DNA from 2 places in the Arthrobacter sp. SLBN-100 genome. Region 2 is predicted to be linked to the other one. Evidence: predicted binding sites of a transcription regulator. Region 2 holds the regulator's gene; the other holds the start of a gene.
The links. Region 2 encodes HspR, which represses chaperone genes until heat shock. Its sites were predicted from a motif close to AAGTTGAGTCNNNNNGACTCAACTT; they were not measured.
Positions count from the first base shown of each region.

Region 1 (5,165 bases), 110 kb from region 2:
CGCTGGCTAACGGCAGGAACAGCGTTGCCGCGCAAGCCTTCCTGGACCTCGTGACCGGCCCGGAAGGCCAACAGGTGCTGGCAGAAGCCGGTTTTGGCAGTAGCCGGCCTTGATGCGGCACGACGTGAGCCACGCCTACCGGGGCATTCCGCGCTGGACCTACATGGTGGCGGTCCTTGCCGCGTTGCTGGTGATCCTGCCTCTGTTCGCGATGCTTGCCAGGGTGAAGTGGGCGGACTTCCTTCCCCTGGTCACCTCGGCCCCGGCGTTGTCGGCCCTGGGCCTGAGCCTGCGCACCTCTGCGGCCAGTACGGTTCTGTGCATCGTCCTTGGGGTGCCGTTGGCCCTGGTCCTGGCCCGGGGCAGGTTCCGGCTGCAGGGCCTCCTGCGCTCCCTGGTGCTGCTCCCGCTGGTGCTGCCGCCGGTGGTGGGCGGCATCGCACTCCTCTACACCTTTGGCCGCCAGGGCCTCCTGGGCCGGAGTCTCGAGATCCTGGGCCTGCAGATTGCCTTTTCCACCACCGCCGTGGTCCTGGCACAGACGTTTGTGGCCTTGCCGTTCCTCGTGGTCAGCCTGGAGGGTGCGCTGCGGACCGGGGGTGAACGGTATGAAGCGGTGGCGGCGACCCTGGGGGCCTCGCCCGGCCGGGTTTTCCGCCGGGTCACGCTGCCGCTGGTGCTGCCCGGGCTGGCCTCCGGAGCGGTACTGTCCTTCGCCCGAAGCCTCGGTGAATTCGGTGCCACGCTGACTTTCGCGGGCAGCCTCCAAGGGGTGACCCGGACCCTGCCGCTGGAAATCTACCTGCAGCGTGAAACAGACCCGGACGCCGCCGTTGCCCTTTCCCTGGTGCTGATGGCCGTGGCAGTCGGCGTGGTGGCACTCGCCTACCGGCGGCCAGCCGGCGAAGGCGCGGCTTTCTGGACCCAACGGACGACGACGGCTGCGGCAGCGGGAAGGGACGGCCCGTGACGTTTGCGCTTGAGGCAGCCGTGGCCGCGCGGGGATTCGATGTGGCCCTGGCGCTGGGACCCACCGAGACGGTGGCCGTGATGGGCCCGAACGGCGCGGGCAAATCCACGCTGCTGTCCGTGATCGCAGGCCTGCTTCGGCCCGACAGCGGCCGGGGCGAGCTCAACGGGCGGACCCTGTTCGAGCTCTCGGCCGGCCGGGGCACGTGGACGCCCCCGCATCACCGGGGCACTGCGCTGCTCGCCCAGGAGCCCCTGCTGTTCCCGCACCTTAGCGCAGTGGACAACGTGGCTTTCGGGCCGCGCAGTGCAGGTGCATCGAGGAAACAGGCCAAAGCAGACGCGTTGGGCTGGCTCGCCGAGGTGGAAGCCCTTGATCTTCAGGCCAGGCGTCCCGAAGGGCTCTCCGGCGGCCAGGCCCAGCGTGTTGCCATTGCCCGGGCGCTCGCCGCGGATCCCGGGCTGCTTCTCCTGGACGAGCCCATGGCGGCGCTGGACATCCACTCGGCGCCGCTCCTGCGCCGCCTGCTCAAGCGGGTCCTCGCCGACCGGCAGGCGATCATCATCACCCATGACGTCCTGGACGCCCTGATGCTGGCCGACCGCGTTGTCATTCTCGAGAACGGCAGGATTACGGAGGAGGGCCCCACCCGGGAAGTGCTCCAGCGGCCCCGCAGCAGGTTCTCAGCAGGGCTGGCGGGGTTGAACCTGGTGCCCGGGACCCTCGCCGGCGACGGGATCAGGACTGCGGAGGGCTGGTCTGTTTCCGGCCATGTGGAGGGCCGGCGGGTGGATGGCAACTCTCCCGCAGCCGAAGGGAACGCGGCAGCGGTGGCCGTGTTCCCGCCGTCGGCCGTGTCCGTGTTCCTTGATGACGCGCATGGCAGCCCCCGCAATTCATTCAAGGTGGCAATCACCGATCTTGAACCGCACGGTGATTTCATCCGGGTCAGGGCAGGAAGCCTCGCTGCCGACATCACTCCCGCCGCTTCGGCAGACCTGGGACTCGCCCCGGGCCTCGCCGTGCACTTCGTGGTGAAAGCAACGTCGGTCACTGTCTACCCGGCTTGAGCAGGCAGGCCGGGCAGGCGACATTTACAGAATTAGTCACATCTAGTGACAACCATCGCAAAGCCCGGTAAAATCGGCGCGGGGCGGATAAAGCAACCGGCGGGCGGCGTCTGGGGGGAATCACCCGCCGGTTGCTTTGCGGTCCTGTTGACTTGATGTGCCGAAGGTTTACATGCCCGGCAGGTCGAGGGATTCGTACACCTGGATGCTCGCGCCAGGCATCATGAGGTGCGGGTGCCCCTCCAGCAATGCCTGGGCGCTGTCCAGATCCTCGGCCTGGAGGATCGTGTAACCGGACACCCCGGTATTGGTCTCTGACGAGCCGGTTGCATTGATGTCCCTGCCGGCCCCGAGCGGGTTCCCCAGGTCCACCATGCCTTCGCCGACCCGCTCAGCCCAAGCCATCCAGGCCTTCATCCCCTCCTGGGCGGCTTCCGGCGAGCTCTCGGCCATTTGCGCCTGCGCTGATTGAGCTGCGATGTAGAGAACAACAAATTTCTTCATTGCCTGTCCTGTCTCCCGTCTGCCGGCGGCACCATCCGCCCCGGTCACAAGGTGATCCTAGGGCGACCGGCGCCGAAGGGGAACCGCAATGGTGCCAGTCCAACAGGGTCAGTCGCCTCTATCGCTGGTGTTAGCGAAGTGTTTCGCTTTAGGCAAACAGCCAACAGAAGCGGCATCAAATTAAAGTTGAGCGTAGTAGACTCAACCCAAGAATCCGGGCAACCCCGAAAGGAGCTCTCTTTGGACGTCAAATTCACCACCAAGAGCCAGGAGGCTCTCTCGGCTGCGGCCATGAACGCCTCCACGGCCGGCAACCCGCAGGTGGAACCCGCCCACCTGCTCAAGGCGCTGATGGACCAGCGTGAGGGGGTCGCGGTGGCGCTTCTGCGCGCCACCGGCGCCGACCCGGATGCGGTCAGCGTCCAGGCCAGCAGTGCCATCAAGGCTCTGCCGGCTACCTCCGGCGGCTCCAGCCAGCAGGCGCAGCTCTCCCGGCCTGCACTGCAGGCGATCCAGAACGCCAAGGAGGAAGCCGACCGGCTTGGCGATACGTTCGTCTCCACCGAGGTCCTCCTCCTCGGCCTCTCCGGCGGAAATGATGCCGCGGCCCGGGTGCTGCGCGACGCCGGCGCCTCCCATGAGGCCCTGCTCGCCGCCTTGCCGGGTGTCCGCGGGGACCGGAAGGTCACCAGCCCCGACCCGGAGAACACCTTCCAGTCCTTGGAAAAGTTCGGCACTGATCTCACCGCCATGGCCCGTGCCGGCAAGCTGGACCCTGTGATCGGCCGGGACTCTGAAATCCGGCGCGTCGTCCAGGTCCTGAGCCGCCGCACCAAGAACAACCCGGTGCTCATCGGTGAACCGGGCGTGGGTAAGACGGCCGTCGTGGAGGGGCTGGCCCAGCGCATGGTGGCGGGCGACGTCCCGGAAAGCCTGCGTGGCAAGACGCTGATCTCCCTGGACCTCGGCTCCATGGTTGCGGGTGCGAAGTACCGCGGTGAGTTCGAGGAGCGGCTCAAGGCTGTCCTGGAGGAGATCAAGGGCTCCGAGGGTCAGATCGTCACCTTCATCGACGAGATCCACACCGTTGTAGGGGCCGGCGCCACCGGTGATTCCTCGATGGACGCGGGCAACATGCTCAAGCCCATGCTGGCCCGCGGTGAGTTGCGGCTGATCGGTGCCACCACGCTGGACGAATACCGCGAGAACATCGAGAAGGATGCGGCCCTCGAACGCCGTTTCCAGCAGGTGTATGTGGGGGAGCCCAGCGTTGAGGACACCATCGGCATTCTCCGCGGCCTGAAGGAGCGCTACGAGGCGCACCATAAGGTGACTATTGCCGACTCGGCACTGGTGGCCGCAGCAACCCTGTCCAACCGCTACATTTCCGGCCGCCAACTGCCGGACAAGGCCATCGACCTGGTGGATGAAGCCGCGTCCCGATTGCGGATGGAGATCGACTCTGCCCCCGAGGAAATCGATCAGCTCCGCCGCGCCGTCGACCGGCTCACCATGGAGGAGCTGGCCCTGGAGGGGGAGACGGACGCAGCCTCCGTGGAACGCCTCGCGGCGCTCCGTGCGGACAAGGCGGACAAGGAAGAGCAGCTGGCAGCCCTGAACGCCCGCTGGGAGGCCGAAAAGGCGGGCCTCAACCGGGTGGGCGACCTCAAGGCAAAGCTGGACGAATTGCGCTCCACGGCGGACAAGGCACAGCGCGAAGGCGACCTGGAGACGGCGTCACGGATTCTCTACGGTGAGATCCCCGCCCTGGAGCGTGAGCTGAATGCTGCCGCGGAAGCCGAAGCCGCCGTCACGGACAAATCCGGGCAGATGGTGGCCGAACAGGTGACCGCGGACGACATCGCCGAGGTCATTTCCGCCTGGACCGGGATCCCCGCCGGCCGCATGCTGCAGGGTGAAAGCCAAAAGCTGCTTCACATGGAGGAGGAGCTGGGCAAGCGGCTCATCGGCCAGAAGAAGGCCGTCACGGCCGTGTCCGACGCCGTCCGGCGCGCCCGCGCAGGCATCAGCGACCCCAACCGGCCCACCGGTTCCTTCCTGTTCCTGGGCCCCACCGGCGTCGGTAAGACCGAGCTGGCCAAGGCCCTGGCGGACTTCCTGTTCGATGACGAACGCGCCATGGTGCGGATCGACATGTCCGAGTACGGCGAGAAGCACTCGGTGGCCCGGCTCGTTGGTGCGCCTCCCGGATATGTGGGCTACGAGGAAGGCGGCCAGCTCACCGAAGCCGTCCGCCGGCGCCCCTACTCGGTCATTCTGCTGGACGAGGTGGAGAAGGCGCACCCCGAGGTCTTCGATGTCCTCCTGCAGGTCCTCGACGACGGCCGCCTCACCGACGGCCAGGGCCGCACTGTGGACTTCCGCAACGCGATCCTGGTGCTGACCTCCAACCTGGGCAGCCAGTTCCTGGTGGACCCCTCGCTGGATGCGGAGGCCAAGCGGAATGCCGTGCTGGCCACGGTGAACGCCTCCTTCAAGCCGGAGTTCCTGAACCGGTTGGACGAAGTGGTGCTGTTCGATCCGCTGTCAGTGGAGGATCTGGCCCGCATTGTGGAGCTGCAGGTGGCTGAGCTGGGCCGGAGGCTGCACGAGCGTCGGCT
Region 1 is NZ_VFMY01000001.1:2,442,596-2,447,760, reverse strand. It holds gene modA (molybdate ABC transporter substrate-binding protein) at 1-113, shown strand, start outside; gene FBY31_RS11435 (ABC transporter permease) at 113-970, shown strand; gene FBY31_RS11430 (sulfate/molybdate ABC transporter ATP-binding protein) at 967-2,040, shown strand; gene FBY31_RS11425 (YciI family protein) at 2,209-2,544, opposite strand; gene clpB (ATP-dependent chaperone ClpB) at 2,785-5,165, shown strand, end outside.
Region 1: clpB (ATP-dependent chaperone ClpB) is a predicted target of HspR. The motif match lies at 2,728-2,752, and genes of this name have one in related genera.

Region 2 (5,165 bases):
ACATATGCCGGCTGGAAAGGCTCCCTTCGCGATCCGCTTCCCCAACAGCGCCTTGACGCTTGCCTTCGTGATGCCTCGCTGCCGCCGGACGACTTTGTGGCAAAGTACCTTCCATCGATGTTCAGCCGCTCCCCTGGCCGGCAAGCCCTCGAGGAACTGGCGGGCATCATGCGCGGCTTCCATCCCTCAGGCTTCCGTCTGATGGCTAAGGCATCCGCCGTGGACACCCGTGAGATCCTGCCGACAATAGCCGTTCCCACCCTGCTGCTGTGGGGAGAATCGGACGGAAGATCGCCCATTACTGTTGCGCACCAGTTGCATGAGGGCATCGCCGGTGCACGGCTTTCTGTCATTCGTGAAGCCGGGCACGTCAGCAATCTGGAAAACCCGGAAGCATTCAATACGGAGATCCGCGACTTCTGCCTCAGGATCCCGCACTCGTAGTTTCCTGACCAGGGAGCCGGGCACACGAAAGCCCCTCAGCTGCCGCAGCGGGTAGCCACCGCAATCGGCGTTCCCTCAACGTCAAGGGTCCTGCGCGAAAAGACAAGAGAACCGGCCGGCAGGTAACGCAGACTGGGAGCAACCCGCCGGTCATCCGGCTCGCGCGTTTGCTACTCGGAGTGGAGTATCTCTTGGAAACCTATGATGCGCTTCTTGCGTCGATAACCCCCACGTCCGGCCCTACCCGGACCATCCCCGACCCGGCCACCGGCGAAACTGTTGGCGAGGCGCCCATCCACACCCTTGAATACCTGGAACAGGCCGTTGCCGCCGCCCAGGCAACGCAGCCGGCCTGGGCTGCCTTGGGCCACGAGGGCAGGTCGGCCGCCCTGCTCAAAGCAGCCGACGCCGTCGAACGCTCCGCCGAGGAGCTCGCCCGCCTGCTCTCCCGTGAGCAGGGCAAACCCCTCAATGGCCCCAACGCCCGCTTTGAAGTCGGGGCATGCGCCGCCTGGCTGCGCACCGCGGCCACTACCCCGCTGGAGCCGGAAACACTCGTGGACGACGGCGAAACGTACGCCGAACTGCACTACAAGCCCATCGGCGTCGTGGGTGCCATCGGCCCCTGGAACTGGCCCATGATGATCACCATCTGGCAGATCGCTCCCGCACTTCGGATGGGAAACGCGGTAGTGGTCAAGCCGTCTGAATACACGCCGCTGAGCGTCCTGGCGCTGGTATCAGTTATCAACGAAGAACTGCCCGAAGGCCTGCTGTCCGTGGTTTCCGGGGGCCGGGACGTAGGCGCCCGCCTCGCCGAACACCCGGCGGTCGGAAAGGTCATGTTTACGGGCTCCACCGCCACGGGCAAGGCCATCATCCGGTCCTCCGCGGACACCGTCAAGCGGCTCACCCTCGAGTTGGGCGGGAACGACGCCGGCATCGTCCTGCCCGACGCCGACCCCAAGGCGATCGCCGAAGGGCTTTTCTGGGGCGCCTTCATCAACACCGGCCAGACCTGCGCGGCCCTGAAGCGCCTCTACGTCCACGATGACATCTACGATGCCGTCTGCGAAGAACTCACCAAGGTCGCCGCGGCCATGCCCATGGGCAACGGCCTCGACGAGAACAACGTCCTGGGCCCGCTGCAGAACAAAGCCCAGTACAGCATCGTCGCCAACCTGGTGGACGCCGCCAAGGAATCAGGCGCGCGTATCCTGCTCGGCGGAAACCCCGATACCGCCCGGCCCGGCTACTTCTACCCCACCACCCTGGTGGCGGATATCGACGACGACAACCCGCTTGTGGCTGAGGAACAGTTCGGTCCCGCCCTGCCCATCATCCGCTACAGCACCGTGGACGAGGCCGTGGAGAAGGCGAACGCGCTCGACGTCGGACTTGGCGCCTCAGTCTGGTCCGCGAACCTCCCCGCCGCCCGCGAAGTGGCAGCGCGACTCCAGGCCGGCACCGTCTGGATCAACAAGCACGGGGCTGTGGACCCGCGGGTCCCGTTCGGCGGCGCCAAGCAGTCCGGTTACGGCCTTGAGTTCGGCGTCGAAGGACGCAAAGCCCTCGGCGTACCGCAGGTCATTAGCGGATAAGCACCACACCCCGGCGTCGCTGCCCCCGCCAATTACGGGGCTACCCCATTGCAGGGGCGGCGACGGTCCGGCCGGAGAGCTGGCTGCGGGCCCACCGGGCGAGCTTCTTGCCCTTGCCCTTCCACCAGTTGTCCTCGTCCTTGTCGTGGTGCAGGCGGAAGATGATGGCCATCAGCACGAACATGCCCATCACCACATCAATCCAGGACGCCAGCACCAGGGCAATCAGGACGGTCAGCCCGTTGGCGATGATGGACGGAATGGCGAGGGTCCGGAAAACCGTGCTGGCAACGTAGCGCCGGTGGGACCGGGGCACGGACAGGGCGCGCACCATGTCGAAGCACACACAGACCACCACCACCGTCTGGCCGAGCGCCAGCAGGATCTGGCCGGGAATGGAGCCGCTGAACGCGGCCACCGCCTCCATGCCCGGGCTCACGGCCGGGCCTTGCTTTGAGCATCAAACATCAAAACCCCCAGAAACTTGGAACCACTGCTGCTGATCCAGCAGTGGTTCCATTTAAGTTTCCGGGGGCGGGACCGTCACGAGTAGTAGGTACTCTAATTTCGGCCGGCCCGCTTAAGCCGGCACCTATTGCCCAATGGCCCGTGGCCGCCACAGCACCACAGCCTGCGACCGCGGCCGGGGGCGCTGGCCGCGGACCAGGCTCACCACGTCGCCTGCCGCGCCCGCCGCGAAGATCCGGGAATCGAACGGCTGCGGGCGCCGGCTGAGTTCCTCGGCGAGTTCCGAAACCCGGCGCTGCAGGGCGGCCACCTGGTTTTCGAGTTCCAGGATCCGCTTGATGCCTTCGAGCGAGACGCCTTCCTGGGACAGCCGCTGCACCTCGCGCAGCATGTTCACGTCCCGTTGCGAGTAGCGGCGGGACTTGCCGGGCGCACGGCTGGGGGAAACGATGCCCAGCCGGTCATATTGCCGCAGCGTCTGGGGGTGCATGTCCGCCAGTTCAGCCGCCACCGAGATCACAAAGATCGGCTGGTCGGAGTTGATGTCCACGGCTCACCCGCTGCTAAAGCCGGGCCTTGGCGGCCAGGCCCTCTCGGACGTCGGCTCCGGAGGTGGCTTCGGCAAACGCCTTGACCGCGGCTTCGGCTTCCTTGTTCAGGTTCTTGGGAACGGCGACGTCGATGGTCACCAGCAGGTCGCCGGTCCCCTTGGACGTCTTCACGCCTTTGCCCTTTACCCGCAGCGTACGGCCCGACGGCGTCCCGGCCGGCACGCGGACACGCACCTTTTCGCCCTCGATAGTGGGCACTTCGACGTCGGCGCCCAAAGCAGCTTCCGGGAAGGTGACCGGTACGTGGATGCGGAGGTTGTCGCCGTCGCGCGTGTAGAACTGGTGTGGCTGCACCGAGACGGTCACCACCAGGTCGCCGCTTCCGGCAGCACCGGGCTGGCCCTTGCCGCGCACGCGGACCTTCTGGCCGTCCTTGATGCCGGCAGGGATGCGGACATCGATGACCTCACCGCTCGGCTCGCGCAGTCCGATGGCGGTGCCGCGGATGGACCCGGCGAACGAAATACTGGTGGACGCTGTGCGGTCCGCGCCCTTTTGCGGGGCGCGCTGGAAGCCCGTTTGCCCAAAGCCGCCGCCGAACAGGTCGGCGAACTCGGGTGGAATGCCGCCGCTGGACGGGTTGAACCCGCCCGCGTGCCGCCCGGTGTTGCCGGTGAACAGGCCGCCGAACATGTCCTCGAACCCGGCACTGCCGGCACCGGCCCCGCCGGGAGCAAAACGCGCGCCGCTTCCCATGGCACGGATCGCGTCATACTGCTGGCGCTCTTCGGGATCGGAGAGCACTGAGTAGGCCTCGGAGATGTCCTTGAACTTCTTCTCGGAAGCAGTGTTCCCCGCATTCGTATCAGGGTGGTGCTGCCGCGCAAGCTTCCGGTAGGCCTTCTTGATGTCGGCGTCGGAAGCGTCCTTGGCAACACCAAGGATCTTGTAAAAATCCTTGTCCACCCAATCCTGGCTAGCCAATGGCGTTTCCTTTCAAAGTACAAAAGCGTTAAGGCGACATTACCGCTCAGCCGGAGCGGATGAGGGGGCCCGGGAGTGGCATCGGGCCTGCCGGAGCGTGGCGGCTTGGTCCGTAGGACAAAAGCCGCCACGCGTAGGGGCGGGGCCCCCTCATCCGCGGAGGCTGTAGGTGACTACGCCGGGACGGCCACAATCACCTGGGCTGCGCGGAGGACACGTTCGGCTGACTTGTAGCCGGAGCGGAGCACCTGGCTGACGGTGTCAACTTCGATGTCCTGGCCGGGCTGCTGGATGAGGGCCTCGTGGATGGTGGGGTCGAACTCCACACCGGTCTCATCGATGCGTACCAGGCCGTAGGTCTTCAGCGCATTCTCCAGCTTGGTGGCGATCGCGGCGAACGGACCGTCCGTGAGGTCGCCGTGCTGGCGGGCTGCGTCGATATCGTCCAGGACCGGCAGCAGCGAGTTCAGGACGCCGATGACGGCCATCTCCCCTGCCACGGCCCGATCGCGTTCAACGCGCTTGCGGTAGTTGACGTACTCGGCCTGCAGGCGGAGGAGGTCGTTCTTCAGCTCGGCCGCCTCAGCGCTGCTTGTCCCTGCCGCAACCCCCTGGGCAACGGATTCCTCAGCCGGCACTTCCATGCCGTTGAGGATCTCAGCAGCCTGGGCCAGTGCGTCGCCGTCGGAATCCTCGGAACCGGGACCGGCGCCCGGGGCGGTGCTGCCGTCTTCAGCGTGACCGCCCTCGGGGTGCCGGGCCTGGCCGGTCACCGGGTCAACCTTGCGGTTGTCCCGGATGACCGGTTCCTGGTGGCCGTTGCCCTGCTGCTCCTGGCGCTGCTCTTCACGGGGTGACGTGTTGTGCTCTTCCTCGTTACCGTGATGCGGCATGGTTACTTCTTCGCTTCGTCTTCGTCGATGATCTCGGCGTCAACGATGTCTTCGTCGCCAGCCTTGTCACCAGCCGCGGCACCGCCAGCGGCGCCTTCAGCACCTGCAGAACCGGTTGCGCCGTCAGGTGAACCGGCCTGGGCGTAGATGGCCTCGCCCAGCTTGCCCTGGGAAGCCTGCAGCTTCTCGAAGGCTGCCTTCACCGCGGCGTCGTCCGTGCCTTC
Region 2 is NZ_VFMY01000001.1:2,556,798-2,561,962, forward strand. It holds gene FBY31_RS11920 (alpha/beta fold hydrolase) at 1-444, shown strand, start outside; gene FBY31_RS11925 (aldehyde dehydrogenase family protein) at 636-2,045, shown strand; gene FBY31_RS11930 (hypothetical protein) at 2,086-2,472, opposite strand; gene FBY31_RS11935 (heat shock protein transcriptional repressor HspR) at 2,638-3,063, opposite strand; gene FBY31_RS11940 (DnaJ C-terminal domain-containing protein) at 3,077-4,048, opposite strand; gene grpE (nucleotide exchange factor GrpE) at 4,222-4,941, opposite strand; gene dnaK (molecular chaperone DnaK) at 4,944-5,165, opposite strand, start outside.